4 regions of the Streptomyces sp. NPDC027962 genome follow, and region 3 is predicted to be linked to each of the others. Evidence: riboswitches for the same ligand, from Rfam matches in the RefSeq annotation. Region 3 holds a riboswitch; each other region holds the start of a gene.
The links. Region 3 has a riboswitch for cyclic di-AMP ahead of ACZ4SA_RS24510 (LysM peptidoglycan-binding domain-containing protein). Riboswitches for the same ligand answer to the same signal wherever they lie in the genome.

Region 1: linked by a shared signal. The riboswitch ahead of ACZ4SA_RS09255 (M23 family metallopeptidase) and the one ahead of ACZ4SA_RS24510 (LysM peptidoglycan-binding domain-containing protein) in region 3 are both predicted to bind cyclic di-AMP.
Region 2: linked by a shared signal. The riboswitch ahead of ACZ4SA_RS26805 (M23 family metallopeptidase) and the one ahead of ACZ4SA_RS24510 (LysM peptidoglycan-binding domain-containing protein) in region 3 are both predicted to bind cyclic di-AMP.
Region 4: linked by a shared signal. The riboswitch ahead of ACZ4SA_RS12430 (M23 family metallopeptidase) and the one ahead of ACZ4SA_RS24510 (LysM peptidoglycan-binding domain-containing protein) in region 3 are both predicted to bind cyclic di-AMP.

What each region holds. Positions count from the first base shown of each region.
Region 1 covers NZ_JBVHTA010000007.1:120,709-127,583, forward strand. Annotated here, with positions in the region: gene ACZ4SA_RS09245 (STM4011 family radical SAM protein) at 1-599, shown strand, start outside; gene ACZ4SA_RS09250 (SGNH/GDSL hydrolase family protein) at 560-1,351, opposite strand; gene ACZ4SA_RS09255 (M23 family metallopeptidase) at 1,590-2,516, opposite strand; cyclic di-AMP (ydaO/yuaA leader) riboswitch at 2,519-2,676, opposite strand; gene ACZ4SA_RS09260 (tyrosine-protein phosphatase) at 3,352-4,164, shown strand; gene ACZ4SA_RS09265 (DUF6126 family protein) at 4,190-4,354, opposite strand; gene ACZ4SA_RS09270 (helix-turn-helix domain-containing protein) at 4,373-4,963, opposite strand; gene ACZ4SA_RS09275 (aspartate aminotransferase family protein) at 5,028-6,422, opposite strand; gene hpnH (adenosyl-hopene transferase HpnH) at 6,526-6,875, opposite strand, start outside.
Region 2 covers NZ_JBVHTA010000034.1:16,692-23,566, forward strand. Annotated here, with positions in the region: gene ACZ4SA_RS26795 (PrsW family intramembrane metalloprotease) at 1-568, shown strand, start outside; gene ACZ4SA_RS26800 (aldo/keto reductase) at 619-1,563, opposite strand; gene ACZ4SA_RS26805 (M23 family metallopeptidase) at 1,756-2,805, opposite strand; cyclic di-AMP (ydaO/yuaA leader) riboswitch at 2,817-2,973, opposite strand; gene ACZ4SA_RS26810 (PP2C family protein-serine/threonine phosphatase) at 3,211-4,353, opposite strand; tRNA gene ACZ4SA_RS26815 (tRNA-Met) at 4,552-4,625, opposite strand; gene ACZ4SA_RS26820 (MerR family transcriptional regulator) at 5,037-5,363, opposite strand; gene ACZ4SA_RS26825 (cold-shock protein) at 5,794-5,997, shown strand; gene ACZ4SA_RS26830 (DEAD/DEAH box helicase) at 6,441-6,875, shown strand, end outside.
Region 3 covers NZ_JBVHTA010000028.1:83,641-90,515, reverse strand. Annotated here, with positions in the region: gene fusA (elongation factor G) at 1-259, shown strand, start outside; gene ACZ4SA_RS24520 (hypothetical protein) at 373-1,488, opposite strand; gene ACZ4SA_RS24515 (glutamate-cysteine ligase family protein) at 1,895-3,373, shown strand; cyclic di-AMP (ydaO/yuaA leader) riboswitch at 3,771-3,931, shown strand; gene ACZ4SA_RS24510 (LysM peptidoglycan-binding domain-containing protein) at 3,934-4,740, shown strand; gene ACZ4SA_RS24505 (hypothetical protein) at 5,032-5,307, shown strand; gene ACZ4SA_RS24500 (hypothetical protein) at 5,355-5,912, shown strand; gene ACZ4SA_RS24495 (right-handed parallel beta-helix repeat-containing protein) at 6,004-6,875, shown strand, end outside.
Region 4 covers NZ_JBVHTA010000010.1:80,681-87,555, reverse strand. Annotated here, with positions in the region: gene ACZ4SA_RS12435 (M16 family metallopeptidase) at 1-1,010, shown strand, start outside; cyclic di-AMP (ydaO/yuaA leader) riboswitch at 1,241-1,402, shown strand; gene ACZ4SA_RS12430 (M23 family metallopeptidase) at 1,416-2,198, shown strand; gene ACZ4SA_RS12425 (GntR family transcriptional regulator) at 2,408-3,085, shown strand; gene ACZ4SA_RS12420 (HPr family phosphocarrier protein) at 3,317-3,598, opposite strand; gene ACZ4SA_RS12415 (bifunctional acetate--CoA ligase family protein/GNAT family N-acetyltransferase) at 3,764-6,875, shown strand, end outside.

The sequences.
Region 1 (6,875 bases), on a different contig from region 3:
CGGATCCGGCGAAGCTCGCCCTGTGGTGCACGTACCACCCGGAGCAGACGCCGCATGAACGCTTCCTCACCAAATGCCGCGATTTGAGCCGGAGGGAGATCCGTTTCAGTGTGGGGATCGTCGGCTTCCCCGGCCATCTGGAGCAGGGGCGCCGGCTGCGCGCGGACCTCCCCGAGCACGTCTACCTGTGGGTGAACGCGCCCGAGGGCCAAGAACTCACGGACGCCGACGCGGACGCCTGGACCGAGCTCGATCCGCTGTTCCCCTACAGCCGCCATCCGCACCGCTCGGCCGGCCTGCCGTGCCGTACGGGCGAGTCGGTGATCTCGGTGGACGGCGAGGGGACCGTCCGCAGGTGCCACTTCGTGCGGGCGGAGCTCGGCAATCTGTACGACGGCTCGTACCGCCGGGCGTTGCGCCCCCGCGCCTGCCCCCTCGCCGTCTGCGACTGCCACATCGGCTACGTCCACCTGGAGACGCTCCCGCTGTACGACGCCTTCGCGGGCGGTGTCCTCGAACGCATCCCCGCGGCGCTCCCCGCCGCGGGGAGCGCCCTGCCTCAGAGCGGGAGCAGGTCGGGGCGCTTGGCAGCCACGTGATCGCCGGAGCTCTCGCCGCGCAGTCGGCGTCCGATCCAGGGGACCAGGTGTTCGCGCGCCCACTGGATGTCGTCGCGGCGCACCTCGAACGTCCCTCGCGGGGGCAGCGGCGGCCAGGACTGGTCGGGGTCCGCGGGGACCTCGAGACCGAGCACCTGCGCGGCGCGCAGGGCCACCCGGGTGTGGCCTTCCGGCGACAGGTGCAGCCGGTCCGCGTCCCAAGCCCGCCGGTCCTGGACGGATTTGAGCGACCACAGGTCGAGCACCGGGCAGTCGTAGCGGTCCGCGATGGCCCGCACATGGGCCGTGTAGGTGGCGATCCTGCCGCGCAGATGACGCAGGACCGGCACGTCACGGGTATCGAAACCGGTGGTCACCATGACGGTGCCCACCGAGCGCGTGAGGTCGGCGACGGCCCGTTCGAAGCGCTCGGCGACGGCGTCCGGGTCGGAGCCGGGCCTGATGATGTCGTTGCCGCCGGCGCAGAAGGTCACCAGGTCCGGAGCGAGTTCCTTCGCCCTCGGCACCTGTTCCTCGACGATCTGGTCGAGGAGACGCCCGCGTACGGCGAGGTTGGCGTACCTGAAGGTGTGTTCGGGCCTGCGGTCGGCGAGCAGGACCGCGAAACGGTCCGCCCAGCCGACGTATGTCCCGTCGGGCCCCGGGTCCCCCACGCCCTCGGTGAAGCTGTCACCGATCGCCGCGTACGACCCGAATGCGTTACTGATCTCTGTTCTCGAATCGTCTGCCACGGGAGCACATCTTTCCTTTACGGATGTGACCTACGCGACCGTAAGGAGGGGTTGACGCGGAGTGATCTTTGCCACCGGTCAGGATTCTGCCGATCCGGAATACGCGGAAGCCCCCGCTCCGCAATGCGTGGCGAGGGCTTGCCATGTGGGCCGGCCACCGGTGCTTGCCGCTCCGGAGGCCGACGCCATGTCAGATCAGCTGGGACCCAAGGCGATCGGACGGGTCGGATCGGACGGATCAGAGGGAGACGCCGTGCGCCCTGAGGTAGGCCAGCGGGTCGATGTCGGAGCCGTAGCTCGGGCCGGTCCGGATCTCGAAGTGCAGGTGCGGGCCGGAGGAGTTGCCCGTGGAGCCGGAGAGGCCGATCTGCTGACCACCGGACACGGACTGACCGCTGGAGACGCCCAGCGAGGAGAGGTGGGCGTACTGGGAGTAGGTGCCGTCCGTGTGCTGGATGACGACCTCGTTGCCGTACGCGCCGCTCCAGCCGGCGGAGACGACGGTGCCCGCGGCGACGGCCTTCACAGAGGTGCCGGAGGGGGCGGCGAAGTCGACGCCGGTGTGGTAACCGCTGGACCACATGGCGCCGGAGGCGCGGTACTGCGTGGTGACGCCGGCGTCGACCGGGGCGGAGAAGCCGGACGCCGGCGCCGGGGTGGCGGCTTCCTTCGCGGGAGCCTCCTTCGCGGGAGCCTCGGCCTGCGGAGCGGCGGGCCGCGAGTCGTCACGCGAGGGACGGGGCTGCGACTCGGCGCGGGGCTCGGGGTCGTTCTTGACCTTGGACTTGGCACCGATCGTCAGCTCGAGACCCGGGTGGATCAGCGCGGGGTCGGCGCCTATGGCGCGGCGGTTGTCGTTGAAGAGCTGCTTCCAGCCGCCGCGGACGTTCCGCTCTTCGGCGATCTTCGACAGGTAGTCGCCGGGGACGACGGTGTACGTCTGCGGGGCCTTCTTGGCGCCCTGAAGGGCGGCGGCCTCGACGGCGGCAGGGGCCACGGCGGCGGCCTGCTCCGGAGCGGTGGCCGGAGCCGCCGCGGGTGCGGCGTTGGCAGAGGTGGCGCCGAACAGGGGCAGCGCGATGGCGGCGCCACCCGTACCGGCGACGACGAAGCCGCGGGTGATCGGGTTGGTCTTGGGACGGCGGTGCTTACCCTTTGCGGGCATGGCGCTTTCCTCTCCGGCGCCTGCGAGGTGAGCTGTCGGGTTCGGGCTGGAGATGCCCGGTCGCGAACGTGCACGACTTCACCCCAAGCCGTCCGAATTGACCGGAATCGGCGTACTACCTGGGTCCCCCGCTCCTGCCACACGTGGGTGGGTTCGAATTCCGGGCGGCGGCAGGATTAGGCGGTCCGTCCGGATTGAGCGTGACCGTAGGCGAGTCGGGCAGTCCCGGACAAGCCACGATTTTCCCCGATCAATGACGGGACTGATATCAACGGGGATTTCCCGGTCACCCTCCGTGGACAACGGAGCATCAATCCCCTTACCGAGAAGGGAACTCGCGCGCCGGACGCGGCCACAGAACGTCACAGATATGACGCTGCTCACGGACCGCAACCCATCTCCCCTGCTTACGGGGCACGTTATGCCGAAACGAGCAATTCGGACAGAAGATGCATTTAGTCATCTACTCCCGCACTTAACGCAACGCACTGTCGCCCCTCGCTTCCACCCCCATCGAAGGAACGGGAATGCGGTGCCGGTCATGGCAACGGGAGGCCGAGATCACCCCCCTGTCACCGTCGCCCGAAATGCTCGCACTCTATACAGATGCACCATTTCGCCCCCTGGGTGTGGAGGCTCGCCTTCGCAGGACCGCACAGGTCCGCACATCACCCGCCGCGCGGACCGCCGGGGCCACGCCCCGAGGAAATCGGCGCGCGGCCGTCAACACCATTGGTTCATGGCCGAGATGAGTGCCTCATGAACGGGTGTCGTATCGTCGGAGCCGCGCCATCGTCGGCGAGCAGCGCCGACGGCAGTACCTGAAGGAGTCCTCGTGACGCAGCAGCTGCCGCAGGCCCCCTCGACAGAGCCGGATCTGACCGGCGTCCGCAACTTCCGGGACGTGGGCGGACTGCCGACTGTGGACGGGCGGCGGGTGCGGCACGGCCGACTGTTCCGCAGCGGACACCTGGCGCACGCGACGGCGGGCGACGCGACGTTCCTCACGACCCTGGGACTCCATACGATCTTCGACTTCCGCAACGCCGCCGACCAGCGGCTGGAGGGCCCGGACGTCGAGCTGCCCGGCGTGCGCAATGTGAATCTGCCGCTGAGCGACCCGGCCGACGGCGCCGAGTTCTGGAAGATGGTCCGGGACGGCAACCTCGATCAGCTCAAGGCCATCCTCGACGACGGCAAGGGCGCCGGGCGGATGATCGCCTCCTACCGCATGATCATCAAGGAGCGTACGGCCGAGCACAGCCAGGTTCTGCACGCCCTGGCCGAGGACAGCGTCCCGGCCCTGATGCACTGCGCCGCCGGCAAGGACCGCGCCGGGCTGTCGATCGCCGTGTCACTTCTGGCCGTCGGCGTGGAGCGGGACGCGATCGAGGCGGACTACCTCAAGTCCAACGATCCGCACCGCCGCTACAAGGTCCGGCGCACCGACAGCTCCCCCGACGCCATGTCCCCCGAGGTGATGGAGCTGCTCAGCCCGCTCTTCGACGCCCGCGCCGAGTACCTGGCCGCCGCCTTCGACGCGATCGAGCAGAACTGGGGCACGCAGGAGCGGTACCTCACCGAGGGCCTCAAGCTCTCCCCCGAGACCCGCAAGCGACTGCGCGCACGGCTCCTCGACGAGGGCTGAGGCACCGGTCGGCTGCGGCAGCGGGCTACTGGTTCTGCCCGCCCACCAGGAACAGCAGGTAGAGGAATCCGGCGATGACGTGGCCCGCGATCAGATAGAGGAAGAGCCGGATCACCAGCCCGCGGGGGAACCGCTCCTCGCGGGAGCTCCCGCCGCCCGAGGCGCGTCGGTCCAAGGGGTCGTGGGACATGGCCTTCGATCGCCTTCCTTACCGCGCAGAGGTGGCGTGCAGTTCCGAAGCCTGCAGCAGGGTGTGTACGAACAGTAGCTCGACCCCCTCGGGGCCGGCAGCCGCGATGCGGTGCGGGGTGAGCGAGTCGAAGTGCGCGCTGTCTCCGGGAGCCAGGTCGTACACCGTGCCGCCGAGGGTGAGCCGGAGCCGTCCCTCCACGACATGGAGCCACTCCTCGCCGGGGTGTACGCGTTCCAGATCGCCCTGGGTTCCGTACGGGACCGTCACCCGCAGGGCCTGCATCGCCCGGCCGGGGGCGCCGGCCCGTTGGTAGTGCCAGCCGTCGGCCGCCGCGGGTTCGCGGCGGGCGCGGACGACCGGTTCCTTCTCCGGTGGCTGCTCACCGACGAGCTCCGCCACGGTCGTACCGTAGATCCGGGCGAGGGCGAGCAGCATCGGCAGCGACGGCTGGCGGCGGCCCGTCTCGAGCCGGGACAGGTGGGCGGGCGACAGTCCCGCCCGCTGGGCGGCCGACTCGAGGGTGAGACCGCGGCGGCGGCGCAGTTCGCGCAGCCGGGGCGCCATCTCGGGCAGCCCGTCGGGCGGCGGCTCGACGGAGGTGGTCATGCCTCCATTGCGCCAGATCCCTGCCTCTGTGGCAAATTCCTTACCTCAGAGGCAAAGGACCCGCTCAGCGGTTCGCCACCGCCTGCTTCACGAGTGTCTTGCCGAAGTCCCACATCAGACCACTGCCGCCATGGGCGTCGTCCATCACGGCTTCGAACGCCGTCACGAAGCGGTCGACCTCGCATTCGCCGATGATCAGCGGCGGAATCAGTTTGATCACTTCCATGTGGTCCCCGGACACCTGCGTGAGAATCCGGTGCCGCTGCATCAGCGGCACCACCACCATCTGCGCGAACAGCCCCTTGCGAGCAGCCTGCAGCACGGTCCAGCGGCTGCGCAGCTTGATCGACTCCGGGCGGCCGAACTCGATGCCGATCATCAGGCCGCGTCCGCGTACGGCGTGCAGTAGCTCGTAGCGGTCGACGAGCGCCGCCAGCCGGGCGCGCAACAGCTCGCCGGTCACCCGCGCGTTCGCCACCACATGCTCGTCCTCCAGCACGGAGAGCACGGCGAGCCCGGCGGCCATCGCCTGGGCGTTGGAGCCGAAGCTCGCCGAGTGCACCAGCACCCGGTCCATCGACGAGTAGACCTTCTTGAAGATCCAGTCCCTGCCGAGGGTGGCGCCGACGGGCACATAGCCGCCCGACAGGGCCTTGGCCACACAGACGAGGTCCGGCTCGACGCCCGCCTCGTACTGGAAGGCGTAGAAGTCACCGGTGCGCCCGAGACCCGTCTGCACCTCGTCCACAATCAGCAGGGCCTTGTACTTGTGCAGCAGCTCCTGGGCCGCGCGCAGGAATCCCGGCGGGGTGGGGTGCACGCCCTTGCCCTGGACCGGTTCCACGACGAAGCCCGCCACGTCGCCGCGCACCAGCTCACGCTCGAGTGCGGCGAGGTCGCCCATCGCGATCGCGGTGTCGGGCAGCAGCGGGGCGAAGCCGTCGCGGAACGCGGCCTCGCCGTTGACCGAGAGCGAGCCGGTGGTCAGCCCGTGGAAGGCGTGCGTGCAGTACAGGATCCTCGGTCGGCCCGTGGCGTATCTGGCAAACTTCAGTGCCGCCTCCACGGCCTCGGTTCCGCTGTTGCCGAAGTAGACCCGCTCCAGGTGCGGGGTGTGGACGAGCAGCTTCTCCGCCAGCAGCCCCGGCAGCGGCTGGCAGTCGAAGCGGGTGAGGTCGGCGAGCTGGGCGTCCAGAACGTCGTGCAGTGCCTTGCGTACGACGGGGTGGTGACGGCCGAGCCCCATCACGCCGAAGCCGGCGAGCATGTCGAGGTAGTCGTTGCCTTCCGCGTCGTAGAAGTAGGCGCCCTCGGCCCGCTGGTAGACCTTGTCGAATCCGATGGTGCGGAGCATCCGCGGCAGCTGGTGGTTGAGGTGCCGGGTGTGCAGCTCGTACCGCTCGGCACCGCGGCTCGCAAGGAGCTCCGCCAGATCGAAGCCCTTGGGCTGCTCGGTCATTGCTCGACCCTCCTTGACCTCGGTCATTGCTCGGCCCTCCTTGACAGGGGCGCCTCCCACGCCCGGGGCGCGGGAGGGGCGGGTGAAGGTCACGCGACGACGGTCAGCGGCTGCCCGACAGCGTCTCCCGGGCGGCCCGGAGGGACTCCTTGAGCGAGCCCATGGTGGCGAGCACGGCGGTCGGTTCGTAGCCGCAGTGGGCCATGCAGTTGGCACAGCGCGGGTCCTTGCCGCGGCCGTACTTCCCCCAGTCGGTGTCCTCGACGAGCTCGCGGTAGGTCGGGACGTAACCGTCGCTCATCAGGTAGCAGGGGCGCTGCCAGCCGAAGAGGGAGTAGTTGGGGATCGCCCACGCCGTACAGGGGAAGTCGGCCTTGCCCTCCAGGAAGTCCAGGAAGAGCGGCGAGTGGTTGAGCCGCCAGCGGCGCCGGTTGCCGCCGGCGAAGGACTTCC
Region 2 (6,875 bases), on a different contig from region 3:
ACGCCACCGGCGTCTGCGGCGGATCGCCCTGCCGTTGCTGGGTCTGGCGCTTGCGATGGGCATGCACGCCCTGTGGAACGGTTCGGCGTCCCTGCTGGGCCCGTGGGGCTTCTACGCGGTGTACGGGGCGTTCATGGTGCCGGTCTTCGGTCTGCTGACCTGGCTGACGATATGGACCCGCCAGCGCGAGCTGCGCACGATATCCGACGAGCTTCCCGCGTACGCCGCGGCCGGCTGGATGTCGGCGGCCGAGCCGTCCGCGCTGTCGTCGATGCGGGCCCGCACCATGGCTCGCGACTTCGCCCGGCGCTCCTACGGACCGGCGGCGGGGCATGCGGTGTCGGAGTACGAGGCGTTCGCGACGTCGCTGGCGTTCCTGCGGCACCGGGCCCACCGGGGGGCGGCGGGCCCGGACTTCGTCGAGCGCGAGCAGGAGCTGCTGCACCATCTGTGGCAGCGCAGAGAGGTGGCCGGCCCGTCGCTCGCCTACGCGGCCGCGGCGACCGGCCGGGTACGGATGCCGCCGCCGTACCGCGACTACGGCGGCTACAACCCGTACCGCCACTGACCACTCCCGCTTCTGACCGCTCCCGCTACTGAAACCGCCCCGCCGGCGCGTCAGGCGGACGCGGCGGTCAGCCGGGCCAGCTCGCCCTCGGTCAGGTCGAGGTCCGCGACGGCGACGAGGGCCGCCAGTTGCTCGACCGTACGGGCGGAGGCGATCGGCGCGGCGACGGTCGGCTGCGCGGCCAGCCATGCGAGCGCGACGGTCGCGATCTCCGCCCCGCGCGCCAGTGCCACCTCGTCGAGCACGGCGAGGACCCGCAGGCCCCGCTCCGACTCCAGGTGCTTGGACGCGCCCTGGGCCCGCGCGCTCTCCACTGCGGCGCCCGGCCGGTACTTGCCGGTGAGGAAGCCGGACGCGAGCGCGTAGTAGGGGACGGCGGCGAGTCCGGCGCCGGCGGCGGTGTCCAGCAGCTCGCCCTCGTAGGTGTGGCGGGAGACCAGGTTGTAGTGCGGCTGCAGCGCCGTGTAGCGGGTGAGGCCCTCGCGTTCGGAGAAGTCCAGGGATGCCTGGAGGCGCTCGGCGCTGAGGTTGGAGGCGGCGATCGCGCGGACCTTGCCTTCCTTCACCAGTTGGTCGAGGGCGGTGATGATCTCCCCGACGGGGACGGACGGATCGTCGAAGTGGGTGTAGTAGAGGTCGATGTAGTCGGTTCCCAGCCGGGTCAGCGACTCCTCCGCCGCGGCCTTGATCGTGGTGGCGGCCAGGCCCTTGTGCCGGGGGTGGGCGCCGACCTTGGTGGCGACGACGACCTCGGAGCGGTTGCCGCGGGCGGCGAGCCACTTGCCGATGAAGGTCTCGGACTCACCCCCCTCGTTTCCGGGCACCCAGGACGAGTAACTGTCGGCGGTGTCGACGAAGTTGCCGCCCGCGGCGGTGTACGCGTCGAGCACGGCGAAGGTTTGCGCCTTGTCGGCCGTCCAGCCGAAGACGTTGCCGCCGAGGGCGAGCGGAAAGACGCGGAGGCCGGAGGAGCCGAGGGTACGCAGAGAAGTCATGCGTCGATCAACAGCCCGTCCGGTGCGGCGTATTCCGGCAGCCCTGACGTCGGGGGGTGTGCGCCAGGGCTGCCGGAGACATGGGGATGCCCGGCACAGGAGTCGCCGGCTGCCTCGCTCGGTGGTGTCCGAGGAGCCGCGGGGGTCCCGTACCGGGCAGGGTCGGACCGTGAGGCCCTTGCCGCGCAGGGGTCAGACCGTGAGGCCCTTGCCGCGCAGCCACGCCAGGGGGTCGATGCCGGAGCCGCCCGCGGTGTGCACCTCGAGGTGCAGGTGCGGCCCGGTGACGTTGCCGGTGGCGCCGACGCGTCCGATGGTTTCGCCGGTCGTCACCTTCTGGCCGGCACTCGCCGTCATCGACGACAGGTGCGCGTACAGGACCTCGGTGCCGTCGTCGAGCTCGAGCACGATGCGGTAGCCGTAGGAGCCGGACCAGCCCGCCGACTTGACCGTGCCGCCGTGCACGGCCTTGACCGGGGTGCCCGTCGGGGCGGCGAAGTCGAGGCCGGTGTGCTGCCCGGAGGACCACATCGAGCCGGACTCGCCGTACGTGGAGGTGAGGGTGTACGAGGAGGTGGGGAGGGCGAAGCTCTTGGCGAGCTCGGCGAGACGCTCGGCCTCCGCCTTGGCCCGCGCGGCCTCCTCGGCCTTGCGCTTCTCCTCGGCGGCCTTGGCCTCCGCCGCGCTCTGCTGCTTCTTGGCAGCGGCCGCGGCCTGCTCGGCTGCGAGCGTCTCCGCCGCGGCCTTCGCCTCGGCGTCCACCTCCGCCTGCTGCTGCTCGGCCTGCTGGAGGATGCGGGCGCGCAGTGCCTCGCCCGCGCTCGCTCCCTGGGCGGAGCTTGTGCCGTCGTCGGCGACGGTCGTCGCGGCGGTGAGCGGTGCCGTGTTCGCCTGCGCGGCGACGTCCGCCTCGGAGTCGTCGGAGATCAGGGAGCCCACGCCCGGAAGGGACTTGGCGTCGGGGAGTTTGTCCGTGATCGCGTCGGGCAGGGATATCGAGACCGCGGGCTTGTCCTGCGCGGTGGCTATGCCGCCCGCACCGACAGCGGCGATCACGCCGACTCCGAGCACCGTGGAGCTGCGGGCGAGCCCGCCGCGCTGCTTGATGACGCGGTGCCGGCCGCGCACCGGGCGGATGGAGTCCTCGGTGGGATTCCACTCCTCCCAGGTCCGCTCGGGTGCGTCGTCGCCGAAGCGTTCTGACGCGAAGCGGGCCTCGGGGGCAGGCATGTTGGACGCCACGAAGGCGCTCTCCTTTCCTTCCTTATCGCCTACCGGGTTAGCTGACGGGTTCGGAGCAGGAAGGTCTCCTACGGGTACCTCGACCGCTCGACAGAGCGACAAAAGGTGCCCGATTCACCCCAATTGGTGGTTCCCCGGTTCCCTGGCGGGATTCGGCGCGTGCGCACGGTGCCGCCACTTACGACGGCTGGGACGACCGCGCTGCGTTATCGAACGTTAATAGACCCCGGGGCCGGAAACCAAGCTGTTCCCGATGATCGTTAGCGACTTCGGCCGGGACTTAACCGGACAGAAGAGGCCGGATCCGGGCGACTTGATCAAACGTCAGGCGCGGTTATGTTTCTGATGGTGCGTCACGTGTTATGCGGAGGGGTGCGCTACGACTACGCACCGCTACCTCGGCGGCTATGCCGGGACCACCGGCATCGTCCGGCGCCGCTCCGGCTCGCCCGCCGCGGGCCGGCCGACCGCCAGCAGCGCCATGTCGTCGTTCGACCCTCCGCCCGTGTACCGGCGTACGTCGTCGATCAGCGTGTCCAGAAGCTCACCCGGCCCGGGGAAGACATGCCCGCCGAGGCGGTCGACGGGATCGTAGAAGACGCCCCGCTGGTCGCGCGCCTCCGTCACCCCGTCCGTGTAGAGCAGCAGCGTCGCCCCGTCGGGCAGCGGAAACTCGTCCGCCCGGTCCGGCCACGCCCCCAGATCCCCCATACCCAGCGGCAGCGCCGCCTGAGACGGCTCGAGCACGTCGACACCGCCGTCGGCACGCAGCACGAGCGGCTCCGGATGCCCTCGGTTCACCAGCCGCACAAGGGCACGGCCGCGCGGGATCTCACCCAGCACGGCGGTGGTGAACCCCTCGACGACGTCGAGCCCCTCCCGCCGGACGCCCTCCCGCCGAAGCGCCCGCTCCAGCCGCTGCGCCACGCCCTCCAGAGAGCTCTCCTGCTCGGCCGCCTCACGGAACGCCCCGATGAGCACAGCCACCGTCCCGACCGCGCCCATCCCCTTGCCCCGCACATCGCCGACGACGAGCCGTACCCCGTGCGGGGTGTCCTGCACGGCGAAGAGGTCACCGCCGATGAACGCGTCCGCCTGCGCCGCCTCGTACCGCGCGGCGATACGCAGGCCGCTGATCCGCTCGACCGGCTCGGGCAGCACGGCCCGCTGCGCGGTCTCCGCGATGATCCGGGCCGAGGCGAGCTTCTCTCCGCTGCGGCGTACGACACGATTGAGGAGGAGTGCGAGAGCGGCGACCGTGAGCAGCGTGGTCGTCTCCGTGACCGCCGTGATCTGTGCGGCGGTCTTGTTCACGAGATGAAGGGCGATCACGGCCAGCACCGCCGCGATCCCGGTCAGCAGCGTCGTGACCCAGCTGACGACGGGCGCCGCGATGAGCGGGGCCGCCGCGAAGAGCGGTACCGCGGTGAAGCGGGCCGGGGTCATGAGGTCGAAGACGACGCCGCTGACGATCATCAGGGCCGGCAGCAGGCGTACGGGCCACGGAGCGCTCCGGGAGCCGACCTGGTCTCGCAACGCCTGTCCCAAGGGTGCTCTCCTGCCGGGTCCGCTGACGGCCGCCGGCGACTGCCGCCGCCCTCCCCAGGCTGAGCGCCGACGCGCCGCGGAGCGACTCCCGGTCGTCCAACCGGGCGAACGGGCGCCGGGAGCGACCGGGATACCGCCGGAAAACGACACCGGCCCGGCAGTCGATCTCTCGATCGGCTGCCGGGCCGGTGCCTTCAGTAGCGGGGACAGGATTTGAACCTGCGACCTCTGGGTTATGAGCCCAGCGAGCTACCGAGCTGCTCCACCCCGCGTCGGTGAACACAACCTTACGCCATCCGGAGCAAGATCCAATCCATTTGCCGATCCCGCCCCGCCGGGTCGGTCACATCCGCAGCGTTTCGTCCGTCAGTTCTACGAGGGCCCCCTGGCGGAGGGCCCCCACCGACCGAGGGCAGCCTGGTCAACGGGGACGGGCGTCGTGGCGACAGCGGAGGGGCGGCCGATGTCCGTCATGGCCTTCACGGTCACGAACGGACGGATCGCCGAGATCGACATCCTCACCGACCCCGAACGCCTCAGCCGCCTGGACCCGACGGTCCTCGACGACTGACGCACGCCCATGCGGTGAGGCCCGAATCCTCCCGCTGCCCCGGGGGCTGGGCCGCCGATGACGCGCTTCCCGAACCCTCCCGCTGCCCCGATCCGCTGCCCGGTTCCCGGCCCTACTGGGAGCCGGCCCGACGCAGCTGTTCGTTGAGGCGGAGGGCTTCGTCCAGCTGGTCCTCGAGGATGATGATGCGGCAGGCGGCCTCGATCGGGGTGCCCTGGTCGACGAGCTCGCGGGCGCGGGCGGCGATGCGCAACTGGTAGCGGGAGTAGCGGCGGTGGCCGCCCTCCGACCGCAGCGGAGTGATGAGCCGGGCGTCGCCCAAGGCGCGCAGAAAGGCCGGTGTGGTGCCGATCATCTCCGCCGCCCGGCCCATCGTGTAGGCCGGGTAGTCGTCGTCGTCGAACCTGTCGTCGGCGTTCTGCGGGGCACCTGAAGTCATTTACACCTCTCGTCGAGCACGGCGTGGGGCCGTGGCACCGTACCGAAATCCTAACGCCGGCGCGCCGGGATATCTTCCGCCCCCGCCGCAGATTTCCTGCCGGGGCCGATCTGCCGGGCCGGGCCGGTGGAGACACGCGGCTGAAAAATATCTGATCCGGCAACTGGAGAATTACAGAAGGCGGCGCGGTGGATTCGACGATCCTTTTATCGACAGCGATGAAGGGGCTGTCGCACGACCGCCCAGGACGTGCTACTGTCGATCTCAGTTGCAGTTGTGGTTCCCAAAGAATTCAAGTGCCCTTACCGGTTCTCACGATCCGGCGAGAGCGTTTTTGCATTTCCGGTGCACTCCGGGCGGGGTAATCATTGCGGCGACTCGGGGCTCGCAAAGTGCGAGCCCTTGGGTACTGCCCCGAAGGAGAAATAACATGGCTACTGGCACCGTGAAGTGGTTCAACGCGGAAAAGGGTTTCGGATTCATCGAGCAGGACGGTGGCGGCGCCGACGTGTTCGCCCACTACTCGAACATCGCCTCTTCCGGCTTCCGTGAGCTCCAGGAAGGTCAGAAGGTGTCCTTCGACCTGACCCAGGGCCAGAAGGGCCCGCAGGCGGAGAACATCGTTCCCGCCTGATGTCGGCCTGACGCCCAGGCGTTCCACGCAGCTGGGGCCCGCACCTTGGGGTGCGTGCCCCAGCTCGTTGCTTTTTTGCGGACCTCCGCAGTTTCGTCCGGGCGCACGAGCTCCGAGGATGCCGTTCCACTGCCGGCTGCACAGCCTGCGACGCGGCTCCGGACGCTCGCCCCCCGATTTTCTTGAACGACTTCCGTGAACGAAATCCGGAAGCGGCATCCCCGACCGGATCTCCGGACGGGCTTTTGGGCGCGGGTTTCCCCGTAGCCCTCACGAGCCGCCGACCCGCCTTTCCTGTAATGACAAGAGACGCCCCACGTCCTGTATTCACTGGAACGGTCCGGCGCGCATCGCTCATCTTTTCTTCGGCTCGTTCCTGTGATTCTTCATGCGGCTTCTCCGCTGGGAATTCCTCGTACGCGCCGCACCGAGGAAGGTTCTGCATGAACCGCACGTCTCGCACGAATGACCGTTACTCCCGCACCCGTACGGGCGGCTCCGGCAACGGAAGGGGCAGCCGTACCGGCGCCCCGGCCTCCGGCCGCTCGGCACCGTACGGCCGTGCCGGCGCTCCCGGCCGCTCGGGCGGCCACGGGCGCCGGCCGTCCGGGCCGCAGGGCGAGTTCACCCTGCCGGTGACCGTCTCTCCGGCCCTGCCCGCGGCCGCGACCTTCGGCGAACTGGACATGCCCGCCGAGATCCTGGACACGCTCACGCGTCTCGGCGTCACCACGCCGTTCCCGATCCAGGCCGCCACTCTGCCGAACTCCCTGGCCGGCCGGGACGTCCTCGGACGCGGCCGTACCGGCTCCGGGAAGACCCTCGCTTTTGGGCTGGCGCTGCTGGCCCGCACCGCCGGGCAGCGCGCCGAGGCCCGT
Region 3 (6,875 bases):
CGAACCGGTGGTCGAGGTCACGGTCACCGTGCCGGACGACGCCGTCGGCGCGGTGCTCGGCGACCTGGCGGCGCGGCGCGGCCGGGTGTCGAGCCAGGCGGCGCGGTCCGGTACGGCGGTGGTCACCGCGACGGTGCCACTGGCCGAGCTGTTCGGCTACGCGTCCCGGCTGCGCAGCCGCACCCAGGGCCGTGGAACCTTCACGACCCGCACCGTCGGCTACGCGCCGGCATCGGTGTCGGGCGGGACGTCGGCGTAGAACCAGGGACGTCGGCGTGGAACCGGCGACGCCGGCGCAGAATCAGGGACGGCCCCGTCTACGGGGGGCGGGGTCGTCCCGTAGGCGACCGGCGCCTGCCGCCGCGAGCCGGATCAGCAGGTGGGCGCGCCCGGGAGCCGGCACAACGAGGTGGTGCGGGCGCTGTCGCCGGTCCACAGGTAGGTGACGGTCACCCAGCCGTTGTCGTCCAGGCCGACGTTGTAGAAGGTGCCGTCGGCGAGATCGATGCCCGCCGGGTTGAGGACCCTGCGGCCGAACTCGTCGCGTCCGCCGTTGTAGCCGTCCTCGTACGCGGCCTGCGCCTCCGGCCTGCCCCGGGGGAGGTCCTTGAAGGTTTGGCGTACGGAGGCGGGGTTCCAGTGGTCGTCGCGGGTGTTCCACGGTCCCACGTCCCACACCGGCGCCGTCTCGCACCGCGCGGGGCCGCAGACCCGCACCGAGTACTCGCCGCTGCCCTTGGGCGACAGCCCGCGGCGGGAGGGCAGGGCGACGAAGTGGTCGTCCGGACGGATCACATGCCCGTTGGCGGTGGTGTGGCCCACCAGGCCCTCACGGGTCGCGTAGACGCGTGCCGTGTAGGGCGCGGCGGCTTCCGTGCCGGGCGTGGCCGTCGCCTCGGAGTACGCGGTGAGGCGCAGGGCCAGCACCGTGGGGTTCGCGCCGCCCGGCCCGCCTTGGAGGACGAGCCGTGCCTGCACGGCGGTGACCGTGCGCGGGAGTTCGGCCGGCGCGCCGGAGGTGGCCTCCCGCCATTCGGTCCAGGGGCCGCTGCCGTCTCGGCCGCGGACGTCGACGGCCACCCACGTCCCCGCAGGCAACTCGGCTTCGACGTCCGCCACGACCCAGTTGACTCCGTGGTCCAGGTGGCGTACCGCCAGTACGGCCGAGGCCTGGGCGCGTCCGGTGTCCGCGGAGGCGGGTCCGAGGGCGTTGTCGCGGATGCGCAGCGTGCCGTCCGGGTGGTGCTGGACGTTGGCGTCGTCGTCGGCGGTGTCGCTGCCGAGGTCCACCTCCCACGTCACACTCAGAGGGCCGTCGGCGGACGACGGCGCAACGGCGGACCCGGGCGAAACGGTCGAGCCGGCGGACGCGGCTCCCGAGCCCAGTGCCAGTGCGGTGAACGCCAGCAGCGACACCGCGCAGGCCGGCCACCGCCGTCTTCCGTCGCTCCGGGTGCGGCTCGTGACGCTTCCTCGGATGCCGCGCATGGCTCGGTTCCCTTCGCCGTGGTGGTGTGGCCGTGGTGGCTCCCTCGCGAGCTTGATCAGGGGCAGGATGACTCGTTACGTCCGCGAGGTCCTTCAGCGCCTCCGGCTCGGCGTGTCCCGCCCGGGTCGCCTCCCCACCACCCCCGTTCCTGAGCCGTCGTGAGCCGCCCGGGAACGCACACGTCCCGGACGGGGCGGCGGTCGGGCCGCGTGGTCGGAGCGGCGCCCGCGAGGGCCGCGGATGATGTCCGCGTACCGGTGGCCGCTGCCCTTGACGGTCCGCCGCCCCGGGGCGGGCCTCCCGCCCGGCGCCCCGCCCCCCACCCCTGTCACCGCTGGTCCGGGCGGCCGGTGAGTGGGACGCTGTGGGGGAAGGTGTCTGCCCGACGAGATGCGGGAGGGCCCGATGGGACGTGACGTCCCGGCGCTCGTCTTCACCCGTGACGATCGCCGCCGGTACCGGGACAAGATGCAGACGTGCCTCGACACGTTCGCGACGATGCTGCGCGAGGCCCGTTTCGAGTCGGAGCGGCCCCAGGTGGGTCTTGAGATCGAACTGAATCTGGTGGACGTCGCCGGGGAGCCGGCGATGAAGAACACCGACGTGCTCGAGGCCATCGCGGACCCCGCCTGGGACAGCGAGCTGGGCCGGTTCAACCTGGAGATCAACATCCCGCCGCGGAGACTCACCGCCGGCGGCCCCGACGCCTGGGAGCAGGAGATCCGGGACGCCCTGAACCACGCCGAGCGGCGGGCCTCCGGAATCGGGGCCCATCTGACCATGATCGGCATTCTGCCGACCTTGCGGCAGCGGGACGTGGGCGAGGCGGCGCTCTCGGAGAACCCGCGCTATCGGCTGCTCAACGAGCAGGTCTTCGCGGCCCGCGGCGAGGACCTGCGGATCGCCGTGGACGGGGTGGAGAGGCTGCGTACCTACGCCGACACGATCACCCCCGAGGCCGCCTGCACCAGTACGCAGTTCCACCTGCAGGTCTCCCCGGGCGAGTTCCCCGCCTACTGGAACGCCGCGCAGGCGATCGCCGGGGTCCAGGTCGCGCTGGCGGCGAATTCGCCGTTCCTCTTCGGCAAGGAGCTGTGGCGCGAGACCCGGATCCCCTTGTTCGAGCAGGCGACCGACACCCGCCCCGAGGAGATCAAGGTGCAGGGGGTCCGGCCGCGGGTGTGGTTCGGCGAGCGGTGGATCACCAGCGTTTTTGATCTCTTCGAGGAGAATGTGCGCTACTTCCCCGCCCTGCTGCCCCTGTGCGACGAGGAGGATCCGCGCGGGACGCTCGATGGCGGGGACACACCGGAGCTGGCCGAACTGACCCTGCACAACGGCACCATCTACCGGTGGAACCGCCCCGTCTACGCCGTCTCCCACGGCCGACCGCATCTGCGCGTCGAGAACCGGGTCCTGCCTGCCGGCCCGACCGTCGCCGACACTCTCGCGAACGGCGCCTTCTACTACGGGCTGACCCGCGCCCTGGTCGACGAGGAGCGGCCGATCTGGTCCCGGATGTCGTTCCAGGCCGCCGAGGACAATCTGCACGCCGCGGCGCGGCACGGCATCGACGCGGACCTGTACTGGCCGGGCATGGGCGAGGTGCCGGTGGCCGAGCTCGTACTGAGGCGTCTGCTGCCCATGGCCCATCGCGGTCTCGAGCTCTCCGGCATGGACGCGGCGTGGCGGGAGCCGCTGCTGGGGATCATCGAGCAGCGCTGCGTCACCGGGCGCAACGGCGCGGTGTGGCAGGCGGAGATGTACCACCACATAGACGCCACGAGCCGCGTCGACCACCACGAGGCGCTTCGGCTGATGACGCAGCAGTACATCGCCTACATGCACCTGAACGCGCCGGCGCACACCTGGCCCGTGGACTGAGTGTTCCCCGCTCGTGCTGTGGGGGACGGAGGCGACCTGCCCGGCAATGCTCCTCTATGTCCGGTATAGAGGTTTTTTCCCGCATTAAGTTTGTAAGTCGAATTGCCATGCATTCCTGTGAGTTGAAGCTCTTTGGGGGTTATGGGGCAACCCTGGAGGTTGCCCCGATCCCTCGTGATGTCGGTCACCTGGTCCGCTCTGTGCGGATACCGCCGCACGGGCCAGTTCCCGTTGCCTGGGCGGAATTTGAGCCTTTTGACGCGGCACTGACAATATGAATTGCCCGTCGGGGGGAGACGTCCGCTTTGTGATGTGGAATTCAGGACTTGTTTCGCCGGGATCCTCTCGCTTAACGTCACCGTCAATCCGGACGGACCGCCGAATCCTGCCGCCGTCCGGTTAAACCGCACCCACTCACGTACGGCAGGAGCGGGGGAACCAGGTAAGCCGCCGATCCGGAATCCCGGAACGGCTCGGGGTGAAGTCGCCATCAGATGCGACCGGGCATCTCCAGCCCGAACCCGACAGCTCACCTCGCAGGCGACGGAGAGGAATTCGCCATGCCCGCAAAGGGTAAGCACCGTCGTCCCAAGTCCCGTTCACTTACCCGCGGATTCGTCGCAGCGGGCACGGGCGGTGCCGCACTCGCCCTCCCCCTCATGGTCACCACCACTGCGCAGGCAGCGCCGGCCGCGCTGCCCGTGGCCGCGGAGAAGGCTGTCGCGCCGGTCACCGTGGCCGCTGCCGCGCAGGTCGCCGCACAGAAGTCCAAGGTCGTCACCTATTCCGTGGTCGCGGGTGACTCCCTTTCCAAGATCGCCACCAAGTATTCCCTGAGCGGCGGCTGGAAGGAGCTCTTCAATGACAACCGGAGAGCCATCGGTCACGATCCGGCACTGATTCACCCCGGTCTCGAGCTCACGATCGGCGCAAAGTCCCCGGCCAAGGAAAAGGCCGCGCCCAAGAAGGCCGACCGGGCCGCCGCGACCGACCGTGCGGACCGCTCGGAGCGGAAGACGGCCCCCGCCGCCAAACCCGCCACCTACGCGAACAACCTCGACGGCTGGATCAAGGAATCGCTGGCCGTCATGGCCCGGCACGGAATTCCGGGAACCTACGAGGGAATTCACCGCAACATCATGCGTGAGTCCTCCGGCAACCCGCGAGCCATCAACAACTGGGACATCAACGCCATCAACGGCACGCCCTCGAAGGGCCTGCTGCAGGTCATCCAGCCGACCTTCGACGCGTACCACGTCCCCGGCACGGCCAACGACCTGTACGACCCGGTCGCCAACATCACGGCCGCGTGCAACTACGCCGCCGACCGCTACGGCTCGATCGACAACGTGAACGGCCCCTACTGACGGGACCGTTGCACGGCCGGCAGGCCGCAACACTTCACCGGGCCGGAGCCCGGGGCGTCCGGCGGCGCCCCCGGTCTCCGGCCCGTTGGCCGTGCCCGGTCCTCAGCCGCGCAGGTTCTGAGTGAGCGTCAGGCACTCCGTGTCGGTGGTCACGGCTGGAGGCCGCAGCGATCTACCAGCCTGTGACCGGTAGTTGACCACCCAAGTTCGACCATGGGATGAGTACGAGGACCGGACGGCCTGAGTACCCGGCCCGATCCGCCGGCACGCCGCCACTGGTCGAATCGGAGCATGCTTCCTGAAGCCCTCCGCCACCCGCGCGTCCACACCGCCACCACCGCCGGTACGGCCCTCGCCGTGACGCTGCTCCCGCTCGCGGTCGGCATCCTGCTGGCCAAGGCGGCGGCCACGGACCCGATGACACCGGTGAACGCGATGATCACCAGCGGCGGCCATCGCGCCCGCGTCACCCGGGCCCAGTGGCGCGGCTGCGGCACAAGCGCCCTCCGCCGCTGCCGCGCGGCCCGCACCGCGGTCCGCGCCCGCCCCAGGCGCGGAGGTCGATAGGTCGACCGCATTGGTCTCGTACAGGTTCGTCGTCCATACTGCCCGCCGTGGAGCAGCAGATAGATCCGAAGACGAAGATCGAAATCGGCGTGGGGACGGATCCGGCGTTCATCCCGGGACTCACGGCGCCAGCGCCTGCCGTCAAGGACGGGGAGGAGGGGAAGAGGAAGGCTGAAGGGGCTGCGCCCGGGGCAGAGGGCGACGCCGCGCCCGAGGACGCCGTGCCCAAGGGCGCCGCGCCCGTAGAGGCAGCCGACGAGGCGGACGCACCCGCCGCGGATCCGGACACCGAGCCCGGCGATGACGCCGAGGGCGACGCCGCGGACGGGCCCGTCTTCGAGGCCCGCGACCGTCGCGGGTCGATCACCGCAGACCGTGCCGGCATCCGCTTCACCCTGGACGACCAGGAGGCGGACTTCCACTGGGACGAGATCGGCGCCGTCGAGGTGAAGCCCGCCCGCTTCGGGCGCCGGTTCGCGGTCACCGTCCATGTGGCGGCCAACCGGTGGTTCAACGCCGACGTCGAAGCGCCCGCCAGGAGCCGTCTGAGTGAGTGGACGGCGGAGCTCGACGCGGTCCTCGACGCCTACTTCGAAGAGTCCTGATCGCCGGCTGACCACGTCTGGGCGGGGCGACACAAGCTCGCCCAGGCGTGGTTTACGCCGTTTTGGGCGTTATGCCGCATAGCTTCGGTTTATGACAAAGCGACAAACGACCGTCCTCGGCTGCACGGCTCTGCTCGTCGTGTCCGGCCTCGGCGCCTCCGCCCCCGCCCATGCCTCCGTCACACACCAGGTGCAGCCCGGCCAGTCGATCCAGGCTGCCGTGAACGCCGCACAGCCCGGCGACACGATCAACATCGCCCCCGGCACGTACAAGGAAAGCGTCCGCATCACCAAACCCCGCCTGATCCTGCAGGGGGCGGGCTCGCGGACGGTGATCAATCCGGCGGCCAAGCCTGCGAAGACCGACTCCTGCGCTGCGGCCGGCAACGGGATCTGCGTCCTCGGCACCAAGGCGCAGCCGGTCGAAGAGGTCACGATCCGCTCGCTGCGGCTCAGCGGGTTCACCAAGAACGGCCTCTGGGCAGCCTGGACCGACCGGCTGACGGTGCGCCACGTCACCTCGGAGGACAACGGGACCTGGGGCATCGCGCAGGAGCGGTCCACCCGGTCGGAACTGCGGGGCAACCTCGTCCGCCGCAACGGCGACGCAGGCATCTTCGTGGCGAACACCGTCAGCGAGGAAGCCGGCGCCACCGACACCATGGGCACGGTCGTCAGCGGCAACCGCATGATCGGCAACCGCATCGGCACGACCGTCCGACGCGTGCGGAACCTGACGCTCCAGGGCAACGAGATCACCCAGAACTGTGCCGGCGTGTTCCTCGTCGGCGACGAGACGGTGCCCCGCGCGGGCGCGCTGACGGTTCGTTTCAACCACATCTACAGGAACAACAAGCACTGCGACGCCACCGCCCGGCTGCCCGAGATCCAGGGCACGGGCATCGTCCTCACCGGCACCGAGGACACCCTGGTCGAAGCGAACCTGGTCCATGACCACGTGGG
Region 4 (6,875 bases), on a different contig from region 3:
TCGCCGAAGCGCTGTGCGCCCCCGCCTTCGCGGACGGCGAGGTCGAGCGGCTGGTCCGCAACCGCCTCGACGAGATCCCGCACGAGACGGCCAACCCGGGCCGCCGGGCCGCCAAGCAGCTGTCCAAGGAGCTGTTCCCGGCCGAGCTGCGTGTCTCGCGCCCGCGCCAGGGCACCGAGGAGACGGTGGCCCGGATCGACTCGGCGGCCGTGCGTGCCTTCTTCGAGGCGCATGTGCGCCCCGCCACCGCGACAGCGGTGATCGTCGGCGACCTCACCGGCGTCGACGTGGACGCCGTCCTCGCCGAGACGCTGGGCACCTGGACGGGCGACAGCGCGGAGCCCCGGCCCGTGCCGGCGGTCAGCGCCGACGACACCGGCCGGGTGGTCATCGTCAACCGTCCCGGCGCCGTGCAGACGCAGCTGCTCATCGGCCGCATCGGCGCGGACCGCCACGACCGCGTCTGGCCCGCCCAGGTGCTGGGCACGTACTGCCTCGGCGGCACCCTGACCTCCCGCCTCGACCGCGTGCTCCGCGAGGAGAAGGGCTACACCTACGGCGTGCGGGCCTTCGCCCAGGTGCTGCGCTCCGCGCCGGACGGTTCTGGCGCCTCGATGCTCGCCATCAGCGGCTCCGTGGACACCCCCAACACCGGCCCGGCGCTCGAGGACCTGTGGAAGGTGCTCCGCACGCTCGCGGGCGAGGGGCTCACCGATGCCGAGCGCGATGTCGCCGTGCAGAACCTGGTGGGCGTCGCCCCGCTGAAGTACGAGACGGCGGCGTCCGTGGCGGCCACGCTGGCCGACCAGGTCGAGCAGCACCTCCCGGACGACTACCAGGCACAGCTGTATGTACGGCTGGCGGAGACGGGCACGGTGGAGGCCACCGCGGCGGTGGTCAACGCCTTCCCGGTGGACCGGCTGGTCACGGTGCTCGTCGGTGACGCGGCGCAGATCGAGGAGCCGGTCAAGGCCCTCGGGATCGGTGAAGTGACCGTCGTCACGGGCTGAATGGAAGTCGCTCATCGGGTAAACAACTCAAAACGCGCATATAGCACCCAAATGGGACCCCGGCTTGGGATTGTTTGCCGGGGTTCCGCGCTTTGCCGGTTTTGCGGGGGATGTTCCGGTTCTGCCCTGTGGCATGCGCTACAAAACGGGCTGTCCGTTTGGTGATTGACGGATGAGCTGCCTAGCGTCGATCCGGCTGTTCGCCAGAAGATCGCCGCACCCGCGGCATCGGACAGTCATCGCCGAGTCCCCGTCAGGCGCGAGCCTGGGGAGCCGGGGACCCACGCAGTCCCTGGGGTGAATCGGACGCCTTCGCCCGCGCGGAGGGGCCCGTAGGAGACCTTCCTGCTCCGAACCCGTCAGCTAACCCGGTAGGCGAGAAGGAAGGAAAGGACCAGCCTCTTCATGGCGTTCACCCGTGCCACCGGGAAGCACCGTGCCCCGAGCCGCCTGACGCGCCGCAGCGCGAACCTCGCCGGCGTTGCCGCCCTCGCCACCACCGGCGTCATAGGAGGCTTCGCCTCCCCGGCGCTCGCCGCCGACGCCGAGGCCGCTCCCGTCGAGGACACCGGTCTCGCCCAGATCGTCTCCACGGGATCCATCGCCGACGAGATAGCCGAACAGGCCGCCGCCCAGAAGCGGGAGGCCGAGGAGGCCGCTGCAAGGGCGCGCGCGAAGGCAAAGGCCGAGGCCGAGGCGGAGCGCAAGGCCGAGGCCCGCGCCAAGGCGGCCCGCGAGGCCGAGGAGCGCGCCGCCCGCGAGGCCGAGCGCAAGCGCCTGAACTCCTTCCGGCTCCCGATCGCCGGGTCCCTCGTGACCACCGGCTACAAGACCGGCGGCACCCTGTGGTCCTCCGGCAGCCACTCGGGCATCGACTTCCGTGCCGCGTCCGGCAGTTCGGTCGTGGCCGTCGGCTCCGGCACCGTGGTCGAGGCCGGCTGGGGCGGCGCGTACGGCAACAACATCGTCATCCGCATGAACGACGGCACCTACACGCAGTACGGTCACCTGTCGTCCATCAGTGTCTCCGTCGGCCAGCGGGTCACCCCCGGCCAGCAGATCGGCCTCTCCGGCTCGACGGGCAACTCGACCGGCCCGCACCTGCACTTCGAGGCCCGGACCACCTCGGAGTACGGCTCCGACATCGACCCCGTCGCGTACCTGCGCTCGCACGGCGTCAGCGTCTGACCCACTCGGCATCGCCCGAAGCCCCCGGCTTCCCCGCCGGGGGCCTTCGGCGTATTGCGTGCAGTTTCCGCCATTCCGTGATGCCGACTCTTCCAAAAGACTTCCATGGATTCCCGCCCGCCGTCGGAAAATCGAGCACATTGCAATAGAGTCACGGGAACACGCGTCAATCGGCTGCGTTTCGCTCGGATCAAGGCGGAGGTTCGGTCATGCGTATTCCCGCTCACTCGGTATGCACGGCGATCCGCGACGACATCGTCTCCGGCGTGTTCGAACGCGGCAGCCGGCTCACCGAGGAGCAGCTGGCACGCCGCTACGGGGTCTCCCGCGTTCCCGTGCGCGAGGCGCTGCGCACCCTGGAGTCGGAGGGGTTCGTCGTCACCCGGCGGCACGCCGGCGCCTGCGTCGCCGAGCCCACCGAGCAGGAAGCCGCCGACCTTCTCGAGATCCGCATGCTGCTGGAGCCGCTGGGCGCGGCGCGAGCCGCCAGGCGCCGCACGGAAGCGCACCTCAAGGTGCTGCGTGGCCTGGTCAGACTCGGCCAGGACAGGGCGCGCCGGGGACAGGGCGAGGACCTGCGCTCCCTCGGCGCCTGGTTCCACGAGACGCTCGCCCAGGCCTGCGGCAGCCCCGGCCTGACGGCTCTGCTGACGCAGCTGCGACACAAGATCGCCTGGATGTACGCCGTCGAGCCGTCGGCCGAGCCACTCGAGTCCTGGGCCGAGCACGGGGCGATCGTCGACGCCGTGGCGCGCCGCGACGCGGAGCGCGCGCGGGCGCTGACGGCCCTGCATGCCGAGCGGGCCGCGGCGGCGCACCGGCTGCGGCGCACGGTGCGGGTGAGGACTTCGCAACATGCCGTAAACACTGCGAGCGGCCGGAATTAACAGGCAGCGTATACAAAAAGAGAAGCGTTTGTGCCGGGCTGTTTTCTGCTGTCCGGAATTGCTCGGGGGGCGGTGAAAGAAAGCCGCGGCGCTTCTGAATTCGAAGCGCTGCGGCTTTGTCGCGCGTGGTTTTTGTCTGTGTCGGGCGTGCCGTCGGGGGGTGGTGCGCTCCGCGCGCCACGTGCCGTGGGGCGGTGCGCCCCACGCGCCGCCCGCCTCGGCGCCGAGCGCTCAGACGGTCTCGGGGAGCTCGTCGAGCCCTTCCGCCACCAGCTTGGCCAGGCGGTCCAAGGCGGCCTCCGCGCCGTCCGCGTCGGAGGCGAGGACGACTTCCTCGCCTCCCTGGGCGCCGAGACCGAGCACGGCGAGCATGGAGGCGGCGTTGACCGGGTTGCCGTCGATCTTGGCGATCGTCACAGGGACGCCGGAAGCCGTCGCGGCCCGGACGAAGATGGACGCGGGGCGGGCGTGAAGGCCCTCGGCCCAGCCGACATTGACGCGGCGCTCAGCCATGGTGTTGCCCTTCAAGTCTTGGCGGGTTGTCTAGACCAGTCTCTCATGTGCTCCGGCGTGCTCTTCGCCGACTCGGACCCGGGGTGGCGGACCGCCGACCGGCCTCCTCAGCCTGCCCGCAGCCAACCGCCTTCGCGACCCGTGGACGCGCCGTAGGCTTTGCCCATGCAGACCTCGCAGGAGCACGCCTACCCGGCTCACTGGGAAGCAGACGTGGTGCTGCGCGACGGCGGCACCGCGCGGATCCGGCCCATCACCACCGAGGACGCCGACCGGCTGGTCAGCTTCTACGAGCAGGTCTCCGACGAGTCGAAGTACTACCGGTTCTTCGCCCCCTACCCCCGGCTGTCCGCCAAGGACGTCCACCGGTTCACTCACCACGACTACGTGGACCGGGTGGGGCTCGCGGTCACCATCGGCGGCGAGTTCATCGCCACCGTCCGCTACGACCGGATCGACGCACGGGGCCGGCCGGCCGGCGCACCCGCCGACGAGGCCGAGGTCGCCTTCCTCGTCCAGGACGCCCATCAGGGCCGCGGTGTCGCCTCCGCCCTGCTCGAACACATCGCTGCCGTCGCCAGGGAGAGGGGAATCCGGCGGTTCGCCGCGGAGGTGCTTCCCGCCAACTCCAAGATGATCAAGGTGTTCCGGGACGCCGGGTACACACAGAGGCGCAGCTTCGAGGACGGCTCCGTCCATCTGACCCTCGACCTCGAACCGACGGAGCAGTCCCTCACCGTGCAGCGCGGCCGCGAACAGCGCGCCGAGGCACGTTCGGTGCAGCGACTGCTGGCGCCCGGTTCGGTGGCCGTGGTCGGCGCAGGCCGGCTCCCTGGCGGCGTGGGCAGGACCGCGCTGCGCAACCTCATCGGCGGCGGGTTCACGGGCCGGGTGTACGCGGTGAACCGGGCGTTCCCCGAGGCGCGCGGCGAGATCGACGGCGTACCCGCCGTCCGTTCGGTCGGCGACATCGAGGAGCCCGTCGACCTGGCGATCGTCGCGGTCCCCGCCGAGCGGGTGCCAGAAGCCGTGGCGGACTGCGGCGAGCACGGCGTCCAGGGCCTGGTGGTACTGAGCGCCGGCTACGCGGAGAGCGGTGCGGCCGGGCGGGAACGCCAGCGCGAACTGGTGCGGCAGGCCCGTTCCTACGGGATGCGGATCATCGGCCCGAACTCGTTCGGGATCATCAGCACGTCCGACGCCGTCCGGCTCAACGCCTCGCTGGCGCCGGAGGCCCCGGCGCCCGGGCGCATCGGCCTGTTCACCCAGTCCGGGGCGATCGGCATCGCCCTGCTGTCCGGGCTGCACCGGCGCGGCGCGGGCCTGTCCGCCTTCATCTCGTCCGGCAACCGCGCGGACGTGTCCGGCAACGACTTCCTGCAGTACTGGCACGAGGACCCGGACACCGACGTCGTCCTCATGTACCTGGAGTCGATCGGCAACCCCCGCAAGTTCACCCGCCTCGCCCGGCGCACCGCCGCGCTCAAGCCGGTCGTCGTCGTGAAGGGCGCCCGGCACAGCGGCAGCGTGCCGCCGGGCCACGCGGTGCCGTTCACCCGGATCCCGGACGCGACCGTCGGGGCGCTGCTGCGTCAGGCCGGTGTGATCCGCGTCGACACCGTCACCGAACTGGTCGACGCCGGCCTGATGCTGGCCGGGCAGCCGCTGCCGGGCGGGCCGCGGGTGGCGATCCTCGGCAACTCCGAGTCCCTCGGACTCCTCACCTACGACGCCTGCCTGACGGAGGGCCTGCGCCCGCTCCCGCCACGAGACCTCACAACGGCGGCCACCCCTGCCGACTTCCGCGCGGCGCTCGCAGAAGCGCTGGTGGACGACGCGTGCGACGCGGTGGTTGTGACGGCGATCCCCTGGGTCGGGGAGAACGGCGTCACGGACTCCGGCGGCGGCGAGGTCCTCGCGACGGCCCTCCGCGACGCGGCGGCCGCGGCGCCGGCGAAGCCGGTGGCGGTGGTGCACGTCGAAATGGGCGCGCTGGCCGACGCCTTGGCCGCCGCCTCGAGCACGGCCCCGCCTGCGGACCGCTCGATGCCGGCGGACCGGGCCGTCACCCTGCCGGCGCGCGACGTCGACCGTCCGTCGCGCGCGACGGGGAGTGTCCCCGCCGCCCCGCCCGCCGGGCGGCCTGCCGCGTCCGTGGCCGGTCAGGGCCCGGGCCCTGCGGGCAGCGAGCCCGCCCCGGGCGTGGCCCCCGACCGCGCCGGAGACAGCCCGGGAGCCGACCCGCCCCCAGCGGGCCGGCACGCCGGCGCCCCCGCACACCGAACGGGCGGCGCGGCCCCCGGCGAGCGGCGCGTGGCCGCACCGGGCAGCACCTTTGCTCGCGGCGCGGCCCCCCGCCCCGGCGCCGGGGCGCCTCCCGCGCCCCCGGCCGGGTCCGCGGCCGTCCCCGGCACGGCCACGCCCGCCCCCGGGCCCACGGACGGCGACGGCTCCGCCGCCGAGGCGCGGTGGATTCCCGCCTATCCCGCTGCCGAGCGGGCCGTGCGGGCGTTGGCTGAGGCCGCGCGGTACGCGCAGTGGCGGCGGTATGCCGCAGAGCCGGGGCGGGTGCCGGAGTACGAGGACATCGACGAGGCCGGGGCCGCCGCCCACATCGAGCGGATGCTCGGGGCGGCGGCCGACCACCGGGGCTTCGCCCTCGGCGCCGCCGACGCCCGCGAACTGCTCGCGCGCTACGGGATCCATGTGCGGCCCACACTTCCCGCGCCCGACGCCGCCGCCGCCGTGCAGGCGGCCGCGGGCCTCGGCTATCCGGTCGCGCTCAAGACCACCGCCCCGCACCTGCGTCACCGCGCCGACCTCGGCGGCGTACGGCTCGATCTGGCCGACGAGGCGCAACTGCGCCAGGCCTACCGCGAGTTGACCGAAACACTGGGCAAGCCCGCTGAGCTGCGGCCCGTTGTCCAGGCGATGGTGCCCCGCGGCGTGGACACCGTGGTGCGTGCCGCCATCGACCCCGCAATCGGCGCCGTGCTCTCGTTCGGGCTGGCCGGAGCGCCCTCCGAGCTGCTCGGCGACACCGCGCACCGGCTCGTCCCCGCCACGGACCGCGATGCCGCCGAGTTGATCCGGACCATCCGAACGGCACCCCTCCTGTTCGGCTGGCGCGGCTCCGCCCCCGTGGACACGACCGCGCTCGAGGAGCTGCTGCTGCGCGTGTCGCGGCTGGTCGACGACCACCCCGAAGTGGTCGGCATCAGCCTCGAACCGGTCGTGGTCGCCCAGCACGGGCTCTCCGTGCTGGACGCGTCCGTAC